Regions from separate parts of the Aestuariirhabdus litorea genome, predicted to be linked through region 3. Evidence: predicted binding sites of a transcription regulator. Region 3 holds the regulator's gene; each other region holds the start of a gene.
The links. The regulator sigma-54, encoded in region 3, starts transcription at its own class of promoters, with help from an activator protein. The targets are predictions, from matches to a motif close to TGGCACNNNNNTTGCTNT.

Region 1 (5,156 bases), 1.5 Mb from region 3:
GCCTTTACAGCTCCGCACTTCTCTGCCGGAATCAGGGACTCCTGACTAAAGTTCTTAATGGTCATAACACGTTACTCACTCTAACCCGGCCTGTGCTGCTGCCGTCACCTGCAGCGCTAATCTCAACAACTCAGCCTCAACAACTCAACCCTAGACCATCTCCTCGCCACCCTTACCGCCCAGCACGATCTCACCCGACTCCGCCATACGGCGGGCGATAGTAAGAATCTCCTTCTGCGCCGTCTCAACCTCGCTGATGCGGACCGGACCTTTGGCTTCCAGGTCATCCATAAGCAGCTCGGAGGCACGCTTGGACATATTTTTGAAGATTTTGTCCTTAACCTTTTCGTCGGCCCCTTTCAGAGCCAGGATCAGCACATCGGAAGAGACCTCACGCAGCAGCGCCTGGACACCGCGGTCATCGACATCGGCCAGGTTATCGAACACGAACATCAGGTCTTCAATCTGGGTACAGAGATCTTCATCCACCTCTTTGATGGCATCCATCAGCTGGCCTTCGATGGAGCTATCCACAAAGTTCATAATGTCTGCTGCCACTTTCACCCCACCCATGGTGGTGGTTTGGGATCCGCTGCGACCGGAGAACTGGCGCTCCAAAATATTATTCAGCTCCTGCAGAGCCGCAGGCTGGACAGTCGTCAAACCGGCCACACGAAGCAGGATATCCAGGCGCACCTTGGGGTCAAAATAACCGAGAATTTCAGCCGCCTGGTCAGAGTCGAGATAGGCCACCACAATCGCCTGGATTTGGGGGTGCTCATAACGAATGACGTCGGCTACGGCTCGGGGCTCCATCCACTTGAGGGTGTCCAGCCCGGTGGTGTTGCCGCCCAGCAAAATACGGTCAATCAGGCCACTGGCCTTGTCCTCTCCCAACGCCTGGGTGAGCATGTTGCGGATATAGCCATCGACACCCACCCCCAGGCCGGTTTCGTTACGTGCGGTTTCGATAAAAAAGCGCAGTACGGAGTCCACCTGGGAGCGGTTGATATTTTCCATCTGCGCCATGGCAGCACCGACCCGTTGAACCTCTTTGGGCCCCATGTGCTTGAGCACTTCCGCCGCATCGGCTTCACCCAGGCTCATCAGGAAGATGGCAGAGCGCTGGACACCTCCCATTTTGGTGGCAACCTCCAGAGGGTTGCTGACAACCGGATCGGTTGCTGCTGCTGGAACTGGATTACTCATCATCCGCTACCCATTGTTTGATTACCTGCGCCACGCGGCCCGGATCCTCGGCCACCAGCCCCTTGACGGCATTAAGCTGCTGCTCATACCCTTCGTGCGGACCCGGTAATAGTATACCGCCGGCGCCGCTCAGGGTAACGCGATCATCACCCAACCCCGACTCGCCACCACTGGCCGCATCCAGGGCATCCAGGTCCTCGGCACTGACAGAGTCACCGCGGCTACCACCACCGGAGTTCATGATATTTTTGATCATAGGCCGCACGAAACCAAACAGCAGAATCAACAGGAACAACCCACCTGCCACCTGTTTCGCGACCTCCCAGAACCAGGGCTCGGTGTAAAAAGGGATCTCTGGCAGCTGCTCTTCGGGCTCGGCGCGGAAGGCCGAGTTGATCACATTCACACTGTCGCCACGGGACACATCAAAGCCTACGGCATCCTTGACCAGCAGGGTAAAGCGATCGAGGTCACTCTGACTCCAGGGAATTCGGGTCACTTCGCCGGTTTCCGGGTTCACCTCGGTCAAATCATTGATCACCACGGCCACTGACAGGCGGCGGATGCTTCCCTGCTGGAAGCGGGTATGACTGATGGTCTTGTCGAGTTCAAAATTTCGCGCGGCACGTGAGCGGGAGTCCTGGCGAGCCGCCGCCTGTCCGGCTGCGTCGCCCCCCTCTACCTGCTCGGGCACTGAAACCTCACCGGGAGGCTGGTTGGAGAGCGCACCGGGAATCCCCCCCTGCGCCTTTGAACCGGTGCGCAGCTCATCGAGAACCTGCTCGCTTCGCAGCGCCGGCGCATCGGGATTGTACTGCTCAGAGGTCTGTTCCACCGCCGTAAAGTCGACGCTGGCAGACACCTCGGTCTGATAGTTACCGGTTCCCAGAACGGGGGTCAGGATATTGTGGACCCGGCGCGCCAGGGTATCTTCCAGTTTCTTGGTGTACTCAAGCTGGCGATTGGCCTGCTTCAGCTGTGCTTCCTTCTCGTTATCCACCACCGACAGCAAGGTGCCATTCTGGTCGACCACCGTCACCTCTTCGCTCGACATCTCCGGCACACTGGAGGCGACCAGGTTCATGATCGCGGTAACCTGCTGTGGCGCCAGCCCCCGGGTTCCGTAGAGCTCAACAAAAACAGAGGCGCTCGGCTTACGCGGGTCGCGCACAAATACCGAGCGTTTGGGAATGGCCAGGTGCACTCGCGCATTGCGAATGTTGTAAAGACTGGCGATGGTCCGTGCCAACTCGCCTTCGAGTCCCCGGCGATAGCGCACGTTCTCCATAAACTGGCTGGTTCCCAGCCCCTGCTCCTTATCCAGCAGCTCCATACCGATGGTTCGATCCCCGGTAATACCCGCCGCCGCCAGGGTCATGCGCGCCTTGGCGATCTCTTCAGCGGCGACCAGAATCGCTCCGGTATTGGGCTCAATCCGGTAGTGGATATTGCTCTCCTGAAGCGACTGCACCACCTGGGCCGAGTCAAAGTCCTGCAGATTGCCGTAAAGGGGCTGGTAATCGGGCTGCTGGGTCCAAAGCACAACGGCAAAACCAACCGCCACGCTGGCGGCCAGGCCTATCATCAGCCCCACCTGCCGTATGACGCTCAGATCTCCCAGAGAGGAGAACAGGTCACTGCTCCCTGCTCCGCCTTTGGCCATTACATCCTGTCCTGTTTCAGTCGCTGCGGTTGCCATATTGATACCTTGTCACCAATGCCTTAGACCGGCATTTTCATAATTTCTTCGTAGGCGTTTACAAGCTTATTGCGCACTTCCGACATCGCCTGGAAGGAGATGCTGGCCTTTTGCGCCGCGATCATCACATCGGGAAGATCGACGCCCGCATCACCGCGCTCAAACGCTGTGCGCATCTGGTTGGCGGTCTGCTGCTGGCCGTTGACGGAGTCGATCGCTGTTTTAAAGAGCTCAGCGAAATCGGGTACCTTGTTGACCTCCCTGGCACTGCCCAGCTCACTCAGTGAGGGCATTGCGGGTTGGATCCGAGATTGCGCCTCCGCCTGCATGGAGCGCATTTCCAGCATCATTCGGCTCATTTCAATAGGTTGCGACATCCCACCTCTCCTTAACCTTGACCTTGTGAAGCCCTGTCCGGCTTGACTGCCATTTTTCTGGCTAGCCACCCACCTCAAGTGGAGGCCACCCCCCCTGAAGCGACGGTATGTTGTCGATTCAGGGGCGTTACACACTAAAATGCATAAAGCAGGCCAAAACCTGCAGCAAGGTCAAAAACAGGATTCAGGCAGGTAGAAAGCGGCCGCCGGGAGGAGTCGGGAGCGGTCGGCTGCCGAAGGCAACAGCACAATGCTGTTACGCCGGGCCCGCAGGGGCCCGGTCTGGCAGGAGTGGTGATATAGGGGGTTAACTAGCAGGCGATGGCTGAGTCGGGGTCGAAACCCGCCTCCCGCATCTTGGCCAGTTTGTATCGCAGGGTACGAGCGCTGATACCAAGGATTTCGGCCGCTTCCTTACGCCGCCCCCTTTGATCGCGCAGGACATTGAGGATGACCTGGAATTCGTGGCTTTTCATATCCTCCCCCAGGCCGACGCCCTGATGGTCGCCCACAGGCACTGCCGGCTCAGGCGCCGCCGTTGGCATTGAGGGAAACGCAGCGGCACTGGTGTTAACGGGGTTCATGTCCGCCACCGGCACCCTGGGCGATGGAAATACCAGCCCGCCCTGGCCCGGCAGGCAAAGGTCCGCCGCCGTGATTGAGCTGCCCTGCTGGAGTATCAGCGCGCGCTGAACCGCATTATCCAGCTCCCGCACATTACCGGGCCACTGATGAACCAGCAAAGCGGTGCAAGCAGAGTCGTCGAGCTGGGGAGCGGGTTTGCGCATCTTGTCGCTGTGCACCTGAATCAAGCGACGCGCCAGGGGGACAATATCCGCGGTGCGCTCGCGCAGAGGCAACCACTGGACAGGGAACACACAGAGGCGATAGTACAGATCCTCCCGGAACCGTCCGCGTGCGACTTCACCGGCCATATCGCGGTTGGTGGTGGCGATCACCCGCACGTCCAATGACAGGGTTTTACGCCCCCCCACCCGCTCAACCTCACGCTCCTGAAGCACCCGCAGCAGCTTGGCCTGCAATCCCAGGTCCATCTCCGAGATCTCGTCCAGCAAAATGGTGCCACCATCCGCAAGCTCAAACTTGCCCGGCGCGCTGTTATAGGCACCGGTAAAGGCTCCCTTTTCATGACCAAACAGGGTCGCTTCCAGCATATTCTCAGGAATAGCCGCACAGTTGATGGCCACAAAGGCCTTTCCGGCGCGGCCTGAGTTCTGATGAATGTAACGCGCCAGCACCTCTTTACCGGTCCCGCTTTCGCCGGAGATCAGCACCGTCGCATCAGACGCTGCCACGCGCCGGGCCAGGGCCAGTACCTGTTGGCTGCTCTCTTCAACGGCCACCGGCTGGTCCGCATCGGAACCCGCCTCACCCACCAGTACCCGCTTGAGCAGGGCCAACAGGGCTTTGGGCTCAAAGGGCTTGAGGAGATAATCGACCGCACCCTCTTTCATCGCATCAACAGCTCGGTTGACGCTGCCATAGGCGGTCATCAACAGCACCGGAATCTGGGGGTGCTCCCGCTTGATATGGGCCAGCAGGTCATGGCCATCCATGCCCGGCATGTTGACGTCACTGATGACCATATCAAAGTGGGACAGCATCAGCCGTTTGATCGCCTCTTCAGCACAGTCGGCGGCGCTGGCATCGTAATCGGCCAGCTCCAGGGTATCGAGCAGGGCTTCGCGCAGGTCGCGATCGTCCTCAACTACCAAAATACGGGCTGCGGTCATAGTACATTCTCCTTCGAGGAGGTCTCCTGGGGTAGGTCACCGGCCTCCTGTTTAATCGGTAGGCTCACCCTGGCGCAGGTCCCCTCCCCCGGCTTCGAGTTGATACTGAAACTGCCC
Region 2 (5,156 bases), on a different contig from region 3:
GTCCGTGTCACTAATCACCATCTCGTCGTACATGGGTATTACTCCTGTAGGGCACCGGTCAGGGTGCCGAAAAGTTATTCATCCCAGCCCTCGGCTTCCATGGCATCGAAGCGGCGCTCTCCCTGACCCGGTTGGGTATGCTGGCGCAGCCAATGGGGGGGATTCTCGTACCAGAGGGTTTGCAGTTGCCTGATCTCGCGCGCGATGGGGGTGCCGGGCAGGGCGCGCAGGGGCTGGACACCGAGGCTGAGGAGCTGGCGGACGGCGGCGGCACCGATGGCGTTGCAAAAGACCGCCTGGCACCCCTGCAGCAGTTCCAGTTTGGTGAGCAGCTTGCTGTGGTTCCTGTCCTGCTCGGTTTCGGTGAACTCGGCGACCTCCAGCAGGTCGCAGTTGTCGGGGGTGATGCGGTAGATCATAAAGCTGCAGGCGCTGCCAAAATGCTGGTCGATGCGCTTGCGGTCGCGGGTGGCGAAGGCGACCCGGACCTGCTGCGCGCCGGGCTCGGGGTTGGACAGTTTGAGGTGACGTTCCAGTTTCATGGGCATCCTCCTGTGCACGCGTGGGGCTCGGCGTTGTCCCGCTTCTGGCTTAATGGCGAGTGGTAGACCGATATGCGGTGAGGGTCGGCGTGCAGCCGTGCCGTGGCGATTTCGAACAGGGTCTGGGCGCTGCCGCCGTAGCCGACCCAGCAGCGCCGGTGGGCGCCGTAGATGTCGTGCTGGGGGAAGCCGGCGCGGATCAGGGGCAGCCGGAGCTGGTCGGCGGCGCTGGCCAGGTGGCTGTTGCCGATCAGCAGTTCGGCCCCCTGCTCTTGTGCCATCTCCACCAGGTCGGCCAGGTCACCCTGCTGGATGCGGGTGCAGGGCAGGCGTTCGAGGGCGCGCTGCGCCACCGGGGTGACCGCTGCCACCAGGGTGGCGCCCATCTGGCTGAGCCAGTCGCCAAAGGCCAGCAGCAGGTCGGGATCGCCGGCGATGGCCACCGGGGCCAGGCCCAGCTGGAAATGGGTATCAACCATGGCATCCTGCAGCTGTGCGCGCTGGCGCTCGATAGTATCGGGTACCGGCTGGCCGCTGAGGGTTTGCAGGCAGTGGATAAAACGGTCGCAGGCTTCCAGCCCCATCAGGTGGTCGAAACGGTAGCTGGGCACCGCGGTGCGCTCCTCGAGTCGCTTCGCGGCGCGCGCCAGGGAGCGCCCCACCACCAGGGTGGCGGCGCTGGCGCCGAGCTGGTCGAAGGCGGAGACCGGAGTGCCGCCCAGGGTCAGGGGGCTGAAATCCTGCTCCACCAGGTGGCCGAGGGAGTCGCTGATATCGGGCAGCACCAGCGGCGTGAGGCCGAAGGCTGCTATCCATTCCTTGATCTGCTCGATATCCGCCGGGGTGTGGTTGGCACCCACCAGCAGATTGACCTGGCGGGGCTGGCTGGCGACCCGCCCAGGGCCGTTGGCCGGCACCAGGTGCTGGATCATCGCCTCCAGGGCGAGGGCAAAACCGCTCTCCAGACAGCCTTTGAAGTCGGGGCTATTGAGGGGCACGATACGGGTCGCCTGGTGTTCGGGATGATGCTGGCGAAACTGGCGGATCACCCGCTCGATATCGCTGCCCTGGGCCTCGGTGAGGCCGGTGGTGGCCACCAGGATCAGCGCCGGGCAGCTCTTGCTGCAGAGGGTAAGCAGCGCTTCGGCGAGGTTCTCGTCCCCCCCCATCACGGTGCTGACCTGGTCCATGGCAGTGGTCTGCAGGGGGATCGGTTCGCGGAAGTGCTGGACCAGAAATACCTTGGCGAAGGCGGAGCAGCCCTGGGAGCTGTGCAGCAGGGGGATCGCCTGGCGGATGCCGAGGCAGGCCAGGGTGGCACCCAGTGGCTGGCTGGATTTGATCGGGTTGACCGCCAGTGGCCGCTTACGGGGTTCGATCTGGGGCATGGATTACTCCTTGGGCTCCGGGGTGGGCAGTGATGGCTGGCTGCTCGCCCAGGGAGCGGGTCGGCGCACCTGCGGCCACACCGGATTGCCGAGGCTGATGCAGAGCTGGCGGGCCAGCTCCTTCATACCTCGGTAGCCGGCGTAGCCGAATTCGCGCTCCTGGTTGATGTCGAGGAAGGGCAGTCGTGCCTTGAGAGCGGTGTAGAGGTTGCGTCCTCCCGCGATCAGCATGTCGGCCCGGTATTCGGCGACCCGGTCGAGCAGGGCGCGGGCATTGCCGCTCTCGATCATCACCGCCTCCTCCCCCATCAGCTCGCGGATGCGCGCCTTGTCCTCCTCGGTGGATTTCTTGGTACCGGTGGCGACCACCGTCATTCCCAGGTCCTGCAGAGCTGACACCACCGACCAGGATTTGACCCCGCCGGTGTAGAGCAACACCCGCTTACCCCTGAGCTGCTCGCGCCAGGGCTCAAGTTCGGCGTCGATGCGCGCCTCCTCGCGGGCGATCAGCAGCTCGGTGCGGCGGCTCAGGTCGGGGTCGCCGATCAGGCGGGCGAAATCCCGCAACGCCTGGGAGGTGTCGCGTACTCCGTAGAAACTGCCCTCGAACCAGGGGGTGCCGTAGCTGGCCTTGAGTTTGCGAGCAACGTTCACCATCGCCTTGGAACAGACCATCATATTGACCTCAGCCTGGTGCATGCTCTGCACTTCGTGAAAGCGGGCATCCCCCGACAGGGTGCAGAGCACCCGCAGCCCCAGCTCGTCGAGCAGCGGCAGCACATTCCACAGCTCACCGGCGATGTTGTACTCGCCGATCAGGTTGATGTCGTAGACCGGAATGCCCGCCGGATGGTGGGGCTTGGGGGCTTTGTCGGCGGTGCCGATCACGTGCTTGAGCATGGCTTCACCCGCGATGCGGTTACCAAGGTTTTTGGAGCCGTAAAAGCCGGCACAGTCCACCGGCACCACCGGGGTATGCCAGCGTTCGCTGGCGGCACGGCAGACCGCCTCCAGATCGTCGCCGATCATCGCCGGCAGGCAGGTGTTATAGACCAGAACCGCCGCCGGCTGGTGGCTGTCGATCGCCTGCTTGATACTGTGGAACAGGCGCTTTTCGCTGCGCCCCATGATCACATCCTGTTCGGTCAGGTCGGTTGTCAGGCCGAGACGGTAGAGGTCGGGACCGCTGGAGCGGGTGCCGCGGTTGTCCCAGGAGTTGCCAGCGCAGGCGATAGGGCCGTGGACAATGTGAGCAACGTCGGCGATCGGCAGTAGGGCAATCTGGGCGCCGTCAAAAGCACAGCCGCCGGCGGAGGCGCCAGGGGCGGGACGCGCGCATCCGGATTTGGCCTTATCGTTATGGTCGCAGGCGGGCTCGTCGAGGAGTTCGGCTATGTCGCGGGCTTTCATGGTGGTGTATCCCTTCCGGTCCAGGCCCCAGAGGGGCTTTGCAGATCACAGAGCAACTGTTGTGCCAGCGCTAAGTGGTTGATTTTTAATAGGGTTGGGTTGGGGGTAAGGGCGATTTTGTGGGCTATGCGACAGTGCCGCCGCGTTTTTTGGTGGGATCTCGACAATGGGCGAGCGCGAGAGGCTGTTGTTATACTGCGAGCAGATACGAGCCGGGAGCCAGGTCATGCCATTGAGTCTTCGCTGTTGCCTGCTGTTGCTGGTCGCCTGCCTGAGTGGGCCGGCCTGGGCCGAGAGCAGACTGCTGTTTGCTTACGGCAAGCACGATGGCCCTCCCCATGCCTTTATGAGCGAGCGGGCTCCGCGGGAGTTACAGGGGGGCATTCTCTTCGATATCGGGATGGAGATCGGGCGCCGCCTTGAGGTCAGGGTGGGCTTTGTCGAGGTGCCCCGCCCACGACTGCCGAGCTGGCTGGAGGAGGGCAAGGTACATGCCCATTGCCAGCTGAACCCTGAATGGGTAGATGTCCCCCAGCAGCTGCTCTGGAGCCATGAGCTGTTCAGCACCGCCGACCGCTTCTACCTGGCGGGCAGTCGCAGTGAAAACGTTCACCGTCATGAGGACCTAAAGGGGATGCGACTCGGGGCCATACGAGGCTATACCTACTCCGAGCCCCTGACCCGGCTCGTCAATAGCGGTGCGGTGCAGCGGGAGGATGCTTCGTCTACGCAGCAGCTGGTGCAGATGCTGGTGCGGGGGCGAATCGAAGCCCTGTTAACGGATGAGATCGTCGCCGACTATCTGCTCTCCCTACAGCCCTATGATATAGCGGGCGCGCCCCTGGAAGATGCCCGCCAGGGACGGTTTTGCGCCTACTCGGCCAAGGCCCCGATCCCCTTCGAGCGCTTCAATGAGGTGGTACGGGCGATGATCGATGAGGGACGAGTGCGGGAGATCATCAACCAGTACCGTTGACCCCGCGCAGCTTTGCCGCAGGGGAATATTGGCAGCCTGTATGCGCCTCCTCTATTCTTGATTGAACGATACGTGACCAGCTGTTCGATACCCCTGATCTACGCACGGCTATCTGGCGGAGTCATTTAGTCAACACAAAATGTGAGGTTGTTATGTCTAATGCCCAGGCGCAGAACCTGACCCCCTTGCAACCCATTCCCCAGGAAGCCTTCGACTGGTATGACGAGTACGCCCATGGGGTGATCGACCGGCGAACCTTTATGGCGCGCCTCTCGACCCTGGTCACCGCCACCCTTACCCTCAGTATGTTGTCCTCGGCGCTGCTACCCAACTACGCGCTGGCCGAGCAGGTCTCCTTCAATGATCCGGCGATCCGGGCCGAGTACGTCACCTTCGACTCCCCCCTGGGGCACGGCGAGGGACGCGGCTACCTGGTGCTACCAACCGCACTGGCCGCCAGGGGGCCGGTGGTGTTGGTGGTACATGAAAACCGGGGCCTTAATCCCTATATCGAGGACGTGGCAAGGCGCCTCGCGAAAGCTGGCCTCATCGCCTTTGCCCCGGACGCCCTCTACCCTCTGGGGGGCTACCCCGGTAACGATGACGAGGGTCGCACGCTGCAGAAGTCGATGGACCGGGGCAGGATCGAACAGGATTTCATCGCCGCTGCCCACTTCCTCAAGGGCCATGAGCGCAGCAGTGGCAAGTTGGGCGTGGTGGGGTTTTGCTTCGGCGGTTACATCACCAATATGCTGGCTGCGACCATGGGAGACGATCTTAATGCCGGAGTACCCTTCTATGGCACTCCGGCAGCGGCCGAGTTGCGCAGCAACATCAAGG
Region 3 (5,156 bases):
GCCTGAAGGGAGGGTTGGCCAGTGCCTCTTTTGACAACGATGGCCTGGCCACCTACGACAAGGCGTTTGTGCGTGACGGGGTGCTCTGCAGCTACCTGCTGGGGGTCTACTCAGCGCGTAAACTGGGGATGACCAGCACGGCGAATGCCGGTGGAGTACATAACCTGCGTATCAGCGACAGTGGCCTCGACGAGTCGGCGTTGCTGGCTGAGATGGGTAGCGGTTTGCTGGTGACTGAGCTGCTGGGGCAGGGGGTTAACCTGGTGACCGGGGACTACTCTCGCGGCGCCAGCGGGTTCTGGGTTGAGCAGGGGGTGATCCAGTATCCGGTGTCGGAGATCACCATTGCCGGTAATCTGCGGGACATGTTTGCGAATCTGGTGGCCGTGGGTAACGATGTGGACCGCCGCGGCAATGTGCAAACCGGATCGATCCTGATTGACGGGATGATGGTGGGGGGTAATTAACGGGGCGCTACTCGCCCTCTCCAAAAAAGTCGTTGACCAGGTCGCTGATGGCCTGCAGGGCGCGCTCCTCATCGTCGCCACTGATGCGCAGGGTCAGTTCGGTGCCCTGACTGGCCGCCAGTAGCATGACCGACATGATGCTTTTGCCATCGACCAGACTGTCCCCCTTGCCAACCTCTACTTTGCTGCCAAAGGCGGCCGCAGTGGTGACAAACTTGGAGGCGGCGCGGGCGTGAAGCCCCAGTTTGTTGATGATGGTGATCTTGGTTTCAATCATGGTCGCTGTGTTTATTGTTCTTGTGCCGGGTGCAGTTCACGATGGCGAACCTGGACATTGCTAATTCGCTTGCTGAAACGCTGGGTTAGCTGCTCGCTGATGTACACCGAGCGGTGGTGTCCACCGGTGCAGCCAATCGCAACGGTCATATAGCTGCGGTTTCCCGCCTCGAAGGCCGGTAGCCAGCGCTCCACAAAATCCCCGATATCCACCATCATCTGCTGCACTTCGGGCTGTTCCGCGAGGAACTCCTGCACGGGACTGTCGAGTCCGCTGAAGCCCCTGAGATGAGGGACCCAATAGGGGTTAGGCAAACAGCGTACATCAAATACGTAATCGGCATCAATCGGGATACCGCGCTTGAAACCAAAGGACTGGAACAGCAGGGCCAGGCTGCCATCCTTGCGCCCGGCGACTCGGGTGCGGACCAGATCCCGTAGCTCATGCAACGACAGCGAGCTGGTGTCCAGCGTGAGCTTGGCCCGGTTTTTAAGCGGTGACAGCAACTCGCTTTCGGCGCGGATCGCCTCTTCAAGTGAGCATTTTTCGTTGGACAGGGGGTGACGTCGGCGCGTTTCGCTGAAGCGCTTGAGGAGGGTTGCGGGGTCCGCATCCAGGTAGATCACTTCGCACTGTACGCCGCTCTCTGTGAGCTGGGTAAGGATTTGGGGGAAGCGCTTGAGGTCGGCGTGCATATTGCGCGCGTCGATACTGACGGCGGCGTTCCTGAGCGCCTGCTCCCGGGAGATCTCTTCGGCCAGCGAGCCCAGCAGCCCGGCGGGCATGTTGTCGACACAATAAAAGCCCTGATCCTCCAGCACATGGAGGGCACTACTCTTACCGGATCCGGATCGTCCACTGATAATGACTAGTCGCATGTTGGCTACTTCGCTCGCTGCTCCCTGCATGATACCCCTGGAGTGGGGTAGGAATGTCAGGGGAGATTCTTCCTTAAGGGCTCTGCGCAGTCAGTATATCAGTTGTGTTGGGTACGGTCTGTGGTTTGAGGGTCAGTCGAGGGGGGCAATGGCCATCTGGTAGAGTTCGCTGCTGGTTTTCGCCGTGCGCAGGCGGTTCCGGTAGCTGGCGTTGTCGAGACGGCCAGCCAGTTCCTGCAAAATCGCCAGGTGCTCACTGGTGGCCTCATTGGGTACGACCAGCGCAAAGATGATATCCACCGGTTGGTCGTCCATGGCATCGAAGTCGACCCCGTCGGAAAGCTTGAGCAGTGCGGCAATCGCTTCGGTGCAGGACTCGAGACGACAATGGGGGATAGCGATCCCCTTACCGAACCCGGTACTGCCGAGGCGTTCCCGCTCAATCAGCCCGTTAAACAGCTCTCCCGCTGAAATCTCCTGTCCCGAGTGGGAAAGGGCTTCGGCGAGGGTTTCTAATACGCGTTTTTTGCTGCCGCCTTCCGCAGCACAGAGGCTGCGGTCGGGGCTAAGGAGGGATATGAGGTTCATGGCCAAGGGTTAGCGGGCTAGACTCTTTTCCTTATGTTTCATTAGCTGGCGGTCGAGCTTGTCGGCCAGCATATCAATGGCGGCATACATGTCTTGATGAACGGAAGTGGCATGAATGTCAGCGCCACGTACATGGAGGTTGGCTTCCGCCTTTTGGCCCTCTTTCTCGATGCTGAGGGTAACGTTGACGCTGGTGATGGTGTCAAAATGGCGCTCCAGGCGGTCAACTTTGGTTGCTACATATTCACGCAATGCCTCGGTTACATCAACATGATGTCCACTGATATTGATTTGCATGCGTCTTTCTCCTGATCTGTTTTACGTGATACTGAACCCATCGTGCGATGGACTCATGCGTTTGCCTCTGTTACCGATCATATCCGAGGCTCGATATCTCTATGTTGCCGTCAATCAATATAACCTATACCAGACGTTTTCTTTCGTTAGAAGGTGCGATTGAAAGGGATTCACGGTACTTGGCGATGGTGCGCCGTGCGACCTTGATCCCCTGCTCGGCGAGCAGGCCGGCTATTTTACTGTCACTCAATGGTTTTTTCGGGTTCTCTGCCGCCACCAGCTTTTTGATGATGGCCCGAATGGCGGTCGATGAGCACTCCCCACCACTGGCGGTGCTGACGTGGCTGGAGAAGAAATACTTAAGCTCAAAAATACCCCGCGGGGTGTGCATGTATTTTTGCGTCGTCACCCGTGAAATGGTCGATTCGTGCATGCTGACCGCTTCGGCGATGTCATGCAAGACCAGGGGCTTCATCGCCTCGTCGCCATATTCCAGGAACCCCCGTTGGTGCTCCACGATCTGGGTGGCCACCTTCATCAGGGTTTCGTTCCGGCTCTGCAGGCTTTTGAGAAACCAGCGCGCCTCCTGCAGGTGGTTTTTGAGGTAGGTGTTGTCTGCGCTGTTGTCGGCACGTTTCACCAGTGAGGCGTACCCGGAGTTGATTCGCACCCGAGGTACGGCGTCAGGGTTGAGCTCAACGGTCCAGCGGCCATTGACCTTCTTGACCGTGACATCGGGAATAACGTACTCCGGTTCACTACTCTGGATGCTGTCCCCGGGCTTGGGGTTCAGGGTCTGGATCAACTCAATGGCGGCCTTAAGGTCGGCCTCCTTGAGTCGGGATTTGCGCATCAGCTGGGCATAATCGTGGGTGCCCAGAAGATTGATGTACTTTTCCACCACCAGTCGCGCCGAACCCAGGTGGGGTGTGCTCTCGGGGAGTTGCGCAAGCTGGATCAGCAAACATTCGGTAAGGGAGCGTGCGGCCACCCCCACCGGGTCAAATTGCTGGATGCGGCGCAGTACGGCTTCCACCTCATCGAGCTCAATCTCCAGCTCCTCCTCGATCCCCTCCAGCAGCTCTTCGCAGCTGCAGCTGAGGTAACCATCTTCGGTGAGCGCGTCAATAATGGTGACGGCGATCGCCCGGTCCGTATCGGACATCGGGGTGAGGTTGAGTTGCCACTCCAGGTGCGATTGCAGTGACTCGGTGGTACTGGCACGTGCGGCCGGGTTGTAGTCGTCATTGTCCCCTCCACCGGAGCCGGAAGAGGGGGGCAGGCTGGACTGGTAAACGTCATCCCAGGCGGTGTCCACCGGGAGGTCCTCTGGGATGTTGTCCTGCCAGTCGTCGGACATCACCTCATTTTCGTTGTTGGCGCTGTCGACGCTCTGCTGCTCCTGCTTGCGCTGTTCACCCTCGCTCAGGGTGTTGTAATCGGTAGCGCTGTCAAACTCGTTATTGTCGCCACTTTGGTCGTGATCGGATGAGGATTCGCTGTCTGAGCCCTCTTCGGCTTCCAGCATGGGGTTGGACTCAAGGGCTTGCTGAACCTCCTGTTGCAGGTCCAGGGTAGACAGTTGAAGGAGCTTGATGGCTTGCTGCAGCTGAGGGGTCATGGTCAGCTGCTGGCCCATTTTCAGGACTAAGGATGGTTTCATAGATAAAAGAGTGTCCGGTCCATAATCTGCCTGTCTTCTTGAGGAGGGCCGCTCTGTTGGTCACGGCAAAATTCTTGCATGGCCCATTATAGGGCTGAACGGGGCCCAATGCCTATATGCGGAACTGATGTCCTAGGTAGACATCCTTGACCTTCTGGTTGTTCATCACGGTTTCGGGATCGCCCTCGGCAATGATCTTGCCCTCGCTGACGATATAAGCCAACTCACAGATGTCCAGGGTTTCGCGTACGTTGTGGTCAGTAATCAGGACCCCTATACCTATGTTGCGCAGGTGGCGAACCACCTCCTTGATGTCGTTGACCGAGATAGGGTCAACGCCGGCGAAGGGCTCATCCAGCAGGATAAAGGCGGGTTCCATGGCCAGTGCGCGGGCGATCTCGACCCGGCGCCGCTCACCACCGGAGAGGCTGATACCTGTGCTGTTGCGAATATGGGTGATATGGAACTCCTGCAGCAGCTCCTCCAGTTTCTCCAGTCGCTGTTTACGGTTGAGATCCTTGCGGGTCTCCAGGATGGCGAGGATGTTCTGGGTGACGCTGAGCTTGCGAAAGATGGAGGCTTCCTGGGTGAGATAGCCGATCCCCTTGCGGGCGCGCCCGTGCATGGGCAGGCGGGTGATGTCCTCGCCGTCGATCAGGATCTGGCCGTCATCCGCGTTAACCAGGCCGACGATCATGTAGAAGCTGGTGGTTTTGCCAGCCCCGTTGGGGCCCAGCAGCCCGACAATCTGGTTGCTGCTGATGCTGACCGAGATGTCCTCGACCACCTTTCTTCCGCGGTAGCTTTTCGCCAGATGGAGTGCTTTTAGGGTCGCCATGGGTCGCGTTACTGCTTGCTCTTGGGCTGGATAATCATCTCGACACGACCGCCGGTGTCAGCGCGGTCGCTGCTCTGGGCGCTCACCGTCTGGGTGACCGTATTGTAATGGATGGTGTCTCCGCTGAAGGAGTTGCCCTCCTGCAGCA

Region 1: the regulator sigma-54 is predicted to act here: its motif matches at 3,424-3,441, upstream of fliE (flagellar hook-basal body complex protein FliE).
Region 2: the regulator sigma-54 is predicted to act here: its motif matches at 3,390-3,407, upstream of nifE (nitrogenase iron-molybdenum cofactor biosynthesis protein NifE).

What each region holds. Positions count from the first base shown of each region.
Region 1 is NZ_QWEZ01000001.1:1,713,556-1,718,711, forward strand. Features, by position in the region: gene D0544_RS07900 (flagellar assembly protein FliH) at 1-65, opposite strand, end outside; gene fliG (flagellar motor switch protein FliG) at 151-1,140, opposite strand; gene fliF (flagellar basal-body MS-ring/collar protein FliF) at 1,202-2,908, opposite strand; gene fliE (flagellar hook-basal body complex protein FliE) at 2,932-3,285, opposite strand; gene D0544_RS07920 (sigma-54-dependent transcriptional regulator) at 3,597-5,039, opposite strand; gene D0544_RS07925 (sensor histidine kinase) at 5,036-5,156, opposite strand, start outside.
Region 2 is NZ_QWEZ01000002.1:801,308-806,463, forward strand. Features, by position in the region: gene D0544_RS13790 (NifX-associated nitrogen fixation protein) at 1-33, opposite strand, end outside; gene D0544_RS13795 (NifB/NifX family molybdenum-iron cluster-binding protein) at 75-542, opposite strand; gene nifN (nitrogenase iron-molybdenum cofactor biosynthesis protein NifN) at 539-1,930, opposite strand; gene nifE (nitrogenase iron-molybdenum cofactor biosynthesis protein NifE) at 1,934-3,340, opposite strand; gene D0544_RS13810 (substrate-binding periplasmic protein) at 3,567-4,316, shown strand; gene D0544_RS13815 (dienelactone hydrolase family protein) at 4,469-5,156, shown strand, end outside.
Region 3 is NZ_QWEZ01000001.1:194,458-199,613, forward strand. Features, by position in the region: gene pmbA (metalloprotease PmbA) at 1-467, shown strand, start outside; gene D0544_RS00920 (HPr family phosphocarrier protein) at 475-744, opposite strand; gene rapZ (RNase adapter RapZ) at 756-1,622, opposite strand; gene ptsN (PTS IIA-like nitrogen regulatory protein PtsN) at 1,755-2,210, opposite strand; gene hpf (ribosome hibernation-promoting factor, HPF/YfiA family) at 2,220-2,507, opposite strand; gene D0544_RS00940 (RNA polymerase factor sigma-54) at 2,632-4,170, opposite strand; gene lptB (LPS export ABC transporter ATP-binding protein) at 4,283-5,008, opposite strand; gene lptA (lipopolysaccharide transport periplasmic protein LptA) at 5,017-5,156, opposite strand, start outside.